One region of the Paenibacillus filicis genome, then DNA from elsewhere that is predicted to be linked to it. Evidence: riboswitches for the same ligand, from Rfam matches in the RefSeq annotation. Region 1 holds a riboswitch; the other holds the start of a gene.
The links. Region 1 has a riboswitch for S-adenosylmethionine ahead of WMW72_RS27090 (NUDIX hydrolase). Riboswitches for the same ligand answer to the same signal wherever they lie in the genome.

Region 1 (5,990 bases):
TCCGGCATATTCATATTCCCAATGGGTGTAGCTCTTGGATTCATCCGGAAGCAGAAGCCCATAGATTCCTCCGAGAATGAGGACATACACATCGGATTCCTGGATCCATCGCTTAATCATTTCCATCTGATGATCTTTGAAGATGAGCTCCACGCCGGCAGGAATGTGACCGGTTCTAAGAACAGCGTGTACAGCGGTTTGTCTTTCCTCGATCAAATCGTTAAAAGTAGACGATATGAAGACTTGTAATTTTTTTCGCATAGGCCACCTATAGTCAATGAAATGAAAATAAATCGTACCATTGGATGACTTTACCGTCAAAGGACTTCATATTTTGAATTATAAGTTAAGAGCATAAAATTCATTTATATTTAAATGAAATTAGCTAATATACAAATGATCATATATGTAAAATATCGTATTTATTCGGTAAACTATAGATCACTAAGCGAGCAGGCGCTTGGCATAGATCAACCGTTCTAGAAACTATAGAGTAGAGGTGCTGAAAGTATGAATGGAAACACAGCTTCACCTACACAGCGTGCCGTGAGTCAAGCGTCCACGGACCGTCTTCCGTGGGGGAGATTACTCGCACTCGCGATGGCGGGGTTTATTTGTATCCTAACCGAAACGCTGCCGGCAGGTTTGCTGCCTCAAATTAGCGCTGAGCTTGGAGTTTCGGAAGCTCTGGCGGGGCAGCTTATCACCTTATATGCCCTTGGTTCGACTTTAGCTGCAATCCCGTTAATCACAGCTACACGCGGCTGGCGAAGACGGCCATTGTTACTGATGTGCCTGATTGTTTTTCTTGTATTCAACACGATCACAGGTATATCCTCCAACTATATCCTGACTTTGGCCGCCCGTTTCTTTGCAGGCGTATCCGGAGGTGTCGTATGGGGCATAACGGCAGGGTATGCACGCCGCATGGTGCCTGAATCCTTGAGAGGGCGGGCGCTGGCAGTCGCGATGATCGGTTCCCCGCTCGGGCTTGTGCTGGGTGTCCCCGTCGGAACCTTTGTCGGCGGGTTCATAGGCTGGCGGCTTGTTTTTGGAATTTTATCTCTGTTCACGCTGCTGCTTATCTTTTGGGTGCTAAGAGGAGTCCCTGATTTTCCAGGACAAGGTGCCGAACGGCGGCTTTCCCTTGGCAAAGTATTCGTCATACCTGGGGTACGATCAGTTCTCTTGGTCGTGTTGTTCTGGATACTTGCGCATAATGTCCTGTACACCTATATCGCACCGTTCCTTGCGGAGGCAGGGCTTTCTGAGCGAGTTGACTTGATCCTGCTTCTATTTGGCATTGCTTCGGTTGTTGGTATTTGGGTGATTGGCATGCTGATCGACCGATGGTTGCGGCTGCTCACCCTATTAAGCTTAACTGGTTTCGCTGCGGCATCTTTACTGCTGGGTATCGGTAGCGGTCAACCCGTGATCATTTATTTCAGTATTGCGTTGTGGGGGCTGACGTTTGGAGGAGCCGGAACACTACTTCAAACCGCAGTTGCTGAAGCGGCTGGCGAACATGCAGATGTAGCCCAGTCGATGCTGGTAACAGGGTGGAACATGGCTATTGGCGGTGGCGGTATAATCGGTGGCATCCTTCTCGAAACACTGGGTGTCAGCAACTTCCCATGGCTATTGCTGTTGGTGCTGCTGCTTGCTTTGCTCATCACATGGCGTGCCAGAGAACACGGATTTCGTAAGGCGGAACGCTGAAGCTGGACATATTAATCGGCAAGCTTGCTTGCATCTTCAGAGATGAAGAATTTATGATCGATAGGGGAGGACATTACAATTAGAATAGTATAAGTCCCATACTTATTGCATGTATTCCCGAATTTCTCCAGAGACTGTATGGAATCCGTAACGACTTTCAACATATAATTGTATTCTCCGCTTATACGATGACATTCGATTACTTCAGGTGAGGTGCTGCAAAAATCAATGAACCCGTCGCAGTCTCTGGTCTGGAACAGCATATAGGCCGCCGTATGTTTTCCGATTTTTTCGGGAGAAACAACCGTACGATACTGTTCGATGACACCCTTTTCCTCCATCCGCTTTACTCTTTCCGTTACAGCCGGTTGTGAAAGGCCGACGTTCTTGCCAAGCTCGGTCATGGAAATTCGCGCTTGATCCTGAAGGTGATAGAGGATATTTAGATCAACATGATCCATGGATAACAGCTCCCTTTAAAATTAAGGTATTATGAATCAATGAATTACTTTTCATTTGTTCATAAGTCTTTTCTTGAGAATAATTCGTGTTATTTGGCGAGTACTCCTTATGATTATAAACGGTCTTAATAAAATAAATCAATACGGTGAGCGCACGAAAGCCATTACTCTTTATGCCATAGCCATTGCGCAGTGACCTGTAATCGGATACATCTCAACTGAAAATAGCACAACGCTTAAGGAAACATTTGTAAATCAAATATCCATGTGCTAGATTGATAGGTAGAAAAATTAAATAATCAACACTCTTATCCAGAGTTCGGTGGAGGGACTGAGCCCGATGAAACCGCGGCAACCGACTTTTTCAAGCACGGTGCAAATTCCTGCAAGGTGACTATCCTTGAGAGATGAGAGGGAACCGTTAGCTTATCGATTTCTCTATCTTTGTAAACGAAAACGGATACTCCCTTTCAATTAGGGAGTATTTTTTATTTCTTTGATAGGAGTGATTTCTATGTCCATAAGAACAAGAGTTGCATGCATAGCTATTAGGTATGGACGATTGGTACTGATGGAAAAGCTGATCCCTAGTTACTTTAATTACAAACAATTAACACCACCTGGAGGCGGGCTGGAGCTGCACGAAACGCTGGAGGAAGCATGCATTCGGGAAATGAACGAGGAGACAGGATTGACCATTCATAGTCCTGTTCTGAAAGGTGTCGTTTCCTATCTTAATTATGGGAATAGTGATCATGCTGTCACCTTTTTCTTTGTTACCCATGAGATACAGGGTGATCTAATCGCGAAAGAGCCCAATAAGCATATTCCTCGTTGGGTTGACATTGAAACGATAGCAGACAATGAACTAGTACCCCATTATTATAAAGAATTCATTAGAATCATGTTGGAGGGAAAGGACTTTCTCAACGCACGATTAGAGTGGAATAAGAAGGAGTCAGATGTAAATTTTATTTGGAGCATCATGTAATGTGGAGCGATAGATGAAGGTTAACTATTATTTACATGTCAATAATTTCGTCAGACTGTCAGTGCGTCATATTGATACGGTTGACGGTAGTGACACTTTTTAGTTGTTTTAGGTCTGAAATGCTCTTCAGTCATTCCAAATTGGTGATTAAACTTACGGGCAGCCAAGTTCCAAAATGTGGTATAATTGACTTGATGACATTTTCTAAGCGGAGGTGATTATGAATTCTGCGTTTGACACCTATATCCAATCGCTCCTGCGAAGGCCTGGCTGAAGCCGTGTCGCAGGCGCACAAGCTGGCTGCACCGGGCGACACAGTGCTGCTGAGTCCTGCATGCACTGCGGTTGACCAATACCGTAACTTTGAGGAGCGCGGGCGTCACTTTGTAGAGCTGGTTGGGGCGCTGTATCGGTCTGAGGGGAAGGATTGAAAAGTGGTCTTTGCCGGGAAAGCCGATTGAATGGATTCATTACGAAAGACAGATTAACTCAAGCAAATGTTGAGTTCTATAGTAAATATAATCGAGGAGATTGCCATGGAAGATTAGATAAGTTGTACAATTTAAGTTATTCCATCTTTCATTGTAAATCCAACTGGAATACCGAAAGCATCAGTACTTTTATACCGTTGGGCTTCAAAAAATGAGAACTATTTGTTCTTTGCATCGCTACTATCCAGCTGGGGATTTAAGGTTATCGTACCCGAATTGCCTTATCATGGAGTACGTGGAAGTCTGAATTATTTCGATACAAAAGTATTACAAAACTTTTGGAATGTTGTCCTTCAGGGTGTAAAGGAAGTGGGGAAAATAGTGTCAGCATTGACTGATCAAATGAGCAAGCCGAGAAAATCGTTAGTTGTTGTACTCATATTTCTAATAACAGCCGGTTACTGCAATCACACTCAAATCTTATCGTTATCTATGGTCCTCAAGGATAGCAGTTTACCATTATCGCCACGATGATCGGATTATCACAATCGGTGGCGGAACCTTAAATAATCCAAAGGAGAAAGCCACAGTGATAAGCATTATAGTCGATGATCCAGATGTTTCTTACCTGGAGGTAGGACCCGAAAATAACCGAGTGAAGAGAAGAGTCACTATAAGGGAGCCTATGACATTCGCATGGGATGTTGCAGTCCAATTGAATTTCCTTTATCCAAAGGCATTCAATAATAATGGAGAACTACTTTACGAATACCGCTACCCAAAAACAAATTATATACGGCAAGAGGATCTGAGGTGGTATTCAGTTAAAGAGTCTTCATCATAAGTGATATCATACTCATCGTTAGGCAAAGACATTTGAAGGCATCCGTTTTTAATCGGCTGCCTTTTTAGCTGTGGCAGATTACGTTAACAAAAAAAACCGCCACATCATTGTGCCGATTGACCAATTGCCAATATGCCTAAAAAGTTACTCCTAAAAAAATCATGGATACATGATAGTATATAAAAAAAATTAACATAAGTCTATTCATTTTTTGGCAAACACTGTAATGTTATTTATGCGACCGCGGCGTAAACGATCAGGGATGAAGGGAGAAGACCCACATGATTACGCTCAGAAAAATAACGCTGGAAAACCGACGCGCCATATTTAACTTGGAAGTATCAGAAGAACAACGGCGCTTCGTTGCGTCCAATCTGTCAAGCGTGGCTTCGTGCTATGTCCTTGATACCAATGGGGGACATCCATTCCCGTTTGCCATTTATTCGGATGGGCAGCCGGTCGGTTTTGTTATGATGACTTATGGAATTACCGGATACGACCTCCCGTCAATTGCACACGATAGCTATTGCATCTTGCGACTGATGATTGACAAGCATCACCAGAACCGGGGCTACGGTCGGGAAGCTATGAAAAAAATCTTGGAATTTATCCGCACCTTTCCCGCAGGGCCTGCACATTACTGCTGGATTTCTTATAAGGCAGATAACTTGCCCGCCAAAAAGCTTTATGAAAGCTTCTTATTCCGTGACAACGGCGAAATCATAGGAGACGAGCTAATCACCGTATTGCCACTCTGAATTGAACTAGGACTCACCTATCGGAAGACGTTAGAGCAGCGATGGAACCGATCCATCGCTGACTTTTATTGTTACGGACATCGTTCAGCGAATTAGCAGTATAGTAAAATGGAAAATAAAGGATAAATTGTGTTCAAGTGATATCATGTAAAATCGATAGGCTACAGGAGCCGTTACTATGGTTCCGAATGGTTTGAGATTACTGTTATGGGCTGGAGCATCATCATATTTACGGCACAGATAGATATTCCCATGGGGGAGATCATCTTGATAAGCACCTACATGCAGAATTATTTCGATGAAGATATTTGTGTAATCATCCTTTCAAATAACGAATCTATCAATCAGTACAGACTGGGCCATGCCATTTCAGATATTTTGCATCAAGTAGATGTGGATTTTTCGATAAAACATGAAGAGCTTCCAATCAACGAAAAAGAGCTTAAAAAGTACTGCGGAACCTATTTGAAGGACAAGATCCAAGTAGAACTAATTAATGGAAAATTATACTTTACGAGATTTTCAGGAAACCTTCATGTTGAGGTCTACCCTGTAGGCGAAGGGAGATTCGCTCGGAGATATTTTGACCAGACTCATCCATACAGTTTTACTCAAAAAAATGGAAAAATGACGTTTTTCGGTTATGACAAGGATGACTCAGCAATCTAGTAGTTTGGGTAACTGATCCATACATCATGAGGCTATTGTTGAATCTGTTAAGACGGTTTTATTGAAGTAAAGAGGAACACGAGAATAACTCAGATTAAAACCGGGTTTTATTTATGA
Region 2 (5,990 bases), on a different contig from region 1:
TTCTGAACAGCATGGAGAGGGTTGACGAAGCCGGAGGCGTAAGCACAGGTCAGGTGTCCATTGGCGAGGAACAGGGCCTCTGGCAGATTATGTGGACTGAAGCTCAAGGGGATGGAGGAGACAAGCAGCAGGAGCTCTGGTATGAGGGTGTCCAATGGGAGGATATGTTGAAGTCGTTCCGGGAGCATGTATTCGCCAAGCAATGCGAGGGGTTCAAGCCGTTGCTTGACATGAAGGTGAGCGAACTTGATTATATGGATGAGCGCTCGGCTTATACCCAGCTTCTTCATTTCTATAGCGAACGAAACACGGATGAAGTGCTCTATGAGGCACTGCGGCAGTGGAGGCTCAAGCAGGCTGCCCAGGAGGGCAAAGCCCCGTTTATTGTGGCGACCAACCGGCTGCTGAAAATGATCAGTACCTTTGTTCCGCATACGGAGGATGAGCTTCGTCAGCTTCCAGGTATGGGCAAGAGCAGAACGGAGCGGTTCGGCAAAGAGATTCTGGCGATGACTGTGCAGACGGAACGAACCACGGCATTCCCGCTGGATTGGGTGGAGTCGCGAGTCGACCCCGCAGAGATGAACGGATGGCTGTTGGAGGAGAAGGAGCGTAAACGCCGAGCAGAACTACAAAAATCCGAGAGCAGGCAGAAGCTGCTCGAGGGGATTGCCCGTGGGGAAATGCTGGATGAGCTTCAAGCATCTCTGCAGGTTCAACGCAGGGAGCTGATCGGCTGGATTGAGGATCTCGACCGGCAAGGCTATGATTTGATTCCTTATGTTGATCTGGTCTTGGACCTGATTCCTGCCGCAGAACGTGAGCAGGCCTGGCAAGCCTTCGAGCAGCAGGGCGATCGTTACCTGAAGCCGGTGTTGCAGAAGGTTATCAAGCTGGAAGGTCTGACGCCAAAGGAAACCGAGCATGCGTATGAATGGCTTCGCTTGTTAAGATTGAAGTTCAGGCAGGAAACGCGTGTCCGTCAGGACGAGGAGGCTAGCTAGAAGAGAGGAGGAGGAAAGAAGAAAGGCAAGAAAGTCCAAACAAAAAGACTGGCTCAGAGCCAGTCTTTTTTACGGAAAAAGAATAACATAGAAAGGCCTAAGATGATCATCGTTACGACGACAATCAAGCCGCCGTAAGGTACATGAAGTCCTGGAATATAATCGAAATTCATGCCATAGATACCGGTAATGAAGGTGAGCGGCATGAAGATCGTTGTTAGTGCGGTAAACACGCGCATTATTTCATTGGCCCGGCTCGCCAGACTCGACTGGTAGGCCTCACGTAAGTTGCCCATCAGATCGCGGAACGTATCAAAGGTTTCGGATATTTTCACGGCGTTCTCGAAGATGTCGCCAAAATATTTGCGAAGCGGCTCGCTGATCAGCTTGAGATCCTTTTTGTTCAGCGTGTTAAGTACTTCCTTCTGAGGCACGAGCACCTTTTTCAGCCACAAAATTTCACTGCGAAGCCCGATGATTTCATTCAAATGCGATTTTTTGGTGTGCATCAGAATGTCTTCTTCCAGTTTCTCAATCTTGGCCTCGATCCGGTCGCCGACGATCGTATAGTTATCGACGATCAGGTCCATCAGGTGATACAGAAACTGATCCGGAGCCGTAACTTCCTCTTCCCACAGAATGGGCTTTAACGAGCGGATCTCATTAATTTTCTGCCGGGTGATCGTAATGATATAATGCTTGCCGAGAAATATATTCAATGCGCGCAGAAAGATTTCTTCATCATCGAACCGGATGCTGTTCACCACGACGAAATAATGCGTGTCATACAGCTCAATCTTCGGACGCTGCTCTTCTTCCGTCAGCACATCCTCGACGGCGAGTTCGTGGAGATGAAACAGAGGCTGGAGTAATTCCAAGTCCTCCGGTTCTGCATCGATCCAATAAAATCCATGATGCGGCGCTTCAACTGTTTGTGTAATATCATCAACAAGTGTAAAAATTCCGTCCTGAACTAAGCGTGCCTTCATAGTTCCACCCCTTTGTAGTTAACGAGCGGAACGCCGTGCAGCCGCAGCTATCGAGCGTGAAGCCACAAGGCAAATTCAGGGTTTTGACGACACCTGCAAGGGCCGGGCGGGCAGAAAACGGGCAGACGGCAGCCGGGTTCCGATCAAGGTATTCAATTGTTGTCCTGAATGATTGGAACGACTTATCGGGTCTCCGTCCATTCGAAGCTGCACCCCTTTTAAGCAGAAGTTTGTCGAATACTTGTCTAGTATACCCCTTCGATTTTCAGAATACAATCACTTTGTATATGAAAAATTCCTTGTTACAGCTTATGATCAGGCTGCTGGTTTGGTGCAGGATGCCGCTTGACGCGTCCGGCTTTTTCGATTACAGTAGTATTACCAAAAGTGTTACAAAACCAATTGAATAGATTCGGTTTCACACTCTTATCAAGAGCAGGTTGAGGGACTAGCCCGATGATACCCGGCAACCGACATATCTTCACGAACAGCAGCCCCAGTGGCGGCTTTCGCGGATGTATATGCACGGTGCTAATTCTTGCGGAGTTCTCGAATGGTTTATTTCGCCATGCGAGGGTTCTGACAGATGAGAGAGGACGATGTATTATACAAAGGCCTTTCTCTCGTGCGTGCGAAGAAGGTCTTTTTCGTTTGTCCATGGGGCAGCGGGGGCCGACTCCTGCACAGAGTGCGAGACATTTCGAATCCTGACAAGAAAAGGAGTGAACCCCATGCCTATCAAGATTCCGGACCATCTGCCCGCCAAAGAAGTGCTCGTCAACGAGAATATTTTCGTCATGGACGAGAGCGTAGCGTTCCAGCAGGACATTCGTCCGCTTCGGATCGCCATCCTGAACCTGATGCCGACGAAGGAAACGACGGAAACCCAACTGCTTCGTCTGGTTGGAAATACGCCGCTGCAGGTCGAGTTCGTGCTGCTGCATCCGAAGACGCATGTTTCCAAAAATACGTCGGTCGAGCATCTGCAGCAGTTCTATAAAACGTTCGACGACATCAAGTACGAGCGGATGGACGGTATGATTATTACTGGTGCCCCGGTCGAAACGATGGACTTCGAAGATGTGAACTACTGGAACGAGCTTCGCGAGATCATGGAGTGGAGCAAGACGAACGTCACCTCGACGCTTCATATATGCTGGGCCGCGCAGGCGGGGCTTTACCACCACTTCGATATTCCGAAATACGGGCTGAGCGAGAAAATATTCGGTGTGTATCCGCATACGGTGACGACTCCGAACGTCAAGCTGCTCCGCGGCTTCGACGAGCTGTTCCAGGCTCCCCAATCGCGCCATACCGAGGTGCGCCGCGAAGATATCGAGGCTGTACAGGAGCTGGAGATCTTGTCCGAATCGGATGAAGCCGGCGTTTATATCGTAGCTACACGCGACGGGCGGCAAATCTTCGTGACCGGACATTCAGAGTACGATGCGTGTACCTTGAAGGCGGAATATGACCGCGACATCAACAAGGGCATGGAGATCGCTGTACCGAAAAATTATTACCCGAACAACGATCCGTCCAGACCGCCGCTGAACACTTGGCGCGCTCATGCGAACCTGTTATTTTCCAACTGGCTGAACTATTATGTATATCAGGAGACACCTTACGATCTATACAAGGGGGATTATGTCATATGAGTTCGCAAGACAACCGAGAGCAATTGAAAATTGAGAGCCGGCTGGCTCAAATCGGTTCGGTGGAGGAGCCGGTAACCGGAGCGGTCAGCTTCCCGATCTACCAGGCAACGGCCTTCCGCCACCCGCAGCTCGGGAAAAGCACGGGCTTCGACTATGCGAGAACGAAAAGCCCGACACGCAAGGTGCTGGAGGATGCCATCGCCCAGCTGGAGTCCGGTGATGCCGGCTTCGCCTGCAGCTCCGGCATGGCGGCGCTTCAGACAATTTTCGCCAAGTTTGGACAGGGCGATCATCTGATTGTGTCTCTAGACCTGTATGGCGGGACATACCGTCTCATCGAGAAAGTGATGTCCCGGTACGGCGTAACGGCTTCTTACGTGGACACGAACGACCTGGACGGCATCGAAGCACTGGCTCAGCCGAACACGAAGGCGATCGTCATCGAGACGCCGACCAACCCGCTGATGATGATTACGGACATCGAGAAGGTGTGTACATGGGCCCGGTCCAAGGGCATCCTCTCCATTGTCGACAATACGCTGCTGACGCCGTTCTTCCAGCGTCCGATTGAGCTCGGAGCGGATATTGTTGTTCATAGCGCGACGAAGTACCTCGGGGGACATAACGACGTACTGGCCGGGCTGATCGTGACCAAGGGCAAGGAACTCTCGGAAGAAATTGCGTTCCTGCACAATTCAATCGGCGCGGTATTGAATCCTCAGGACAGCTGGCTGCTGATGCGCGGCATGAAGACGCTGGCGATCCGGATGGAGCGGCATCAGCACAACGCGACGCGGATGGCGGAGTATTTGCTGCAGCACCCGGACGTAGAGTCCGTCTACTATCCTGCGCTCCCGTCGCATCCGGGCTATGATGTGCAGAACCGTCAGTCGTCCGGCAACACGGGGATCTTTTCCTTCAAAATGAAGGATGCCCGCTACATCGAACCGATCCTGCGTCACATTCGCCTGATCGCCTTCGCCGAAAGTCTGGGCGGTGTCGAGTCGCTGATGACATACCCGGCTGTGCAGACGCACGCCGATATTCCCGAAGAAATCCGCCGTAAGGTCGGCGTGGATGAGAAGCTGCTCCGCTACTCCGTCGGCATCGAGCATATCGAGGATCTGATCGCAGACCTCTCTAGAGCTATCGAGCTCGCTAAGCAGGAAATTGAGGAGGGGGTCACGCTGCATGGGTAATTCCGAAAACCGCAAGTTTGCCACAAAGCTCATTCACTTCGGGGCAGAGATTGACAAGCAGACGGGCGCTTCCAGCGTGCCTCTGTATCAGGCTTCGACGTTCCATCAGGCTTCGCTGGACGAGCCGCCGGAGTATGACTACACCCGTTCCGGCAATCCGACTCGTCAGGCTTTGGAGGATTACATTGCGCTGCTTGAAGGCGGCGTACGCGGTTTTGCCTTCGCATCGGGGATGGCCGCTATCTCGGGCGCATTCATGCTGTTGTCGGCTGGCGATCATGTCATCTGCACAGAGGATGTATACGGAGGCACTTATCGGCTGCTCACTACGATTCTGACCCGGATGAATATCGAGACGACATTCGTCGATATGACCGATCTGGACAAGGTCAAGGCGGCGCTTCAGCCGAACACGAAGGCGATCTTCATCGAGACGCCGTCTAATCCGACTCTGAAGATCACGGACGTTGCCGCAGTCACTGCATGGGCCAAGGAGCATGAGCTGTTGACCATGCTCGATAATACGTTCATGACGCCGTATCATCAGCGTCCGATCGAGCTGGGCGTGGATATTGTGCTGCATAGCGCGACCAAGTTTCTGGGCGGCCACAGCGATGTAACGGCAGGACTGGCCGTAGCGGCTACGGATAGCCTGGGACACCGTCTGAAGCAAATCCAGAACGGGCTTGGCACCATCCTGGGCGTACAGGATTCTTGGCTGCTGATGCGAGGCATGAAGACGCTGAAGGCCCGCATGGAAGCGCATGAGACTAGTGCGCGCAAGCTTGCGGACTGGCTGTCGGCCCATCCGGCGGTCACGGCTGTGTATTATCCGGGTCTGCCCAATCATCCGGGGCGTGAGATTCATGAGAAGCAGTCGCTTGGATACGGAGCGGTCGTTTCCTTTGATACAGGCTCTGGGGAGAAAGCCAAGCAGCTCCTCTCCAAGGTGAAGATCCCTCTGGTGGCTGTAAGTCTTGGTGCCGTGGAGAGCATTCTGTCCTATCCGGCAATGATGTCACATGCGGCCATGCCGCGTGAGGTACGTCATGAGCGTGGAATAACGGACGGACTTGTCCGTTATTCGGTAGGCTTGGAAGACATTGAGGACATCCTCGAAGATTTGGATCAGGCACTCCG

Region 2: linked by a shared signal. The riboswitch ahead of metA (homoserine O-acetyltransferase MetA) and the one ahead of WMW72_RS27090 (NUDIX hydrolase) in region 1 are both predicted to bind S-adenosylmethionine.

Annotation. Positions count from the first base shown of each region.
Region 1 covers NZ_JBBPCC010000022.1:50,591-56,580, forward strand. The annotation lists partial or broken gene WMW72_RS27075 (DUF4062 domain-containing protein) at 1-261, opposite strand, end outside; gene WMW72_RS27080 (MFS transporter) at 511-1,719, shown strand; gene WMW72_RS27085 (Lrp/AsnC family transcriptional regulator) at 1,731-2,180, opposite strand; SAM riboswitch class I at 2,486-2,594, shown strand; gene WMW72_RS27090 (NUDIX hydrolase) at 2,695-3,171, shown strand; gene WMW72_RS27095 (hypothetical protein) at 3,405-3,602, shown strand; gene WMW72_RS27100 (GNAT family N-acetyltransferase) at 4,728-5,204, shown strand; gene WMW72_RS27105 (hypothetical protein) at 5,412-5,873, shown strand.
Region 2 covers NZ_JBBPCC010000001.1:787,218-793,207, reverse strand. The annotation lists gene WMW72_RS03615 (HRDC domain-containing protein) at 1-1,004, shown strand, start outside; gene corA (magnesium/cobalt transporter CorA) at 1,058-1,993, opposite strand; SAM riboswitch class I at 2,417-2,586, shown strand; gene metA (homoserine O-acetyltransferase MetA) at 2,725-3,651, shown strand; gene WMW72_RS03600 (aminotransferase class I/II-fold pyridoxal phosphate-dependent enzyme) at 3,648-4,850, shown strand; gene WMW72_RS03595 (trans-sulfuration enzyme family protein) at 4,843-5,990, shown strand, end outside.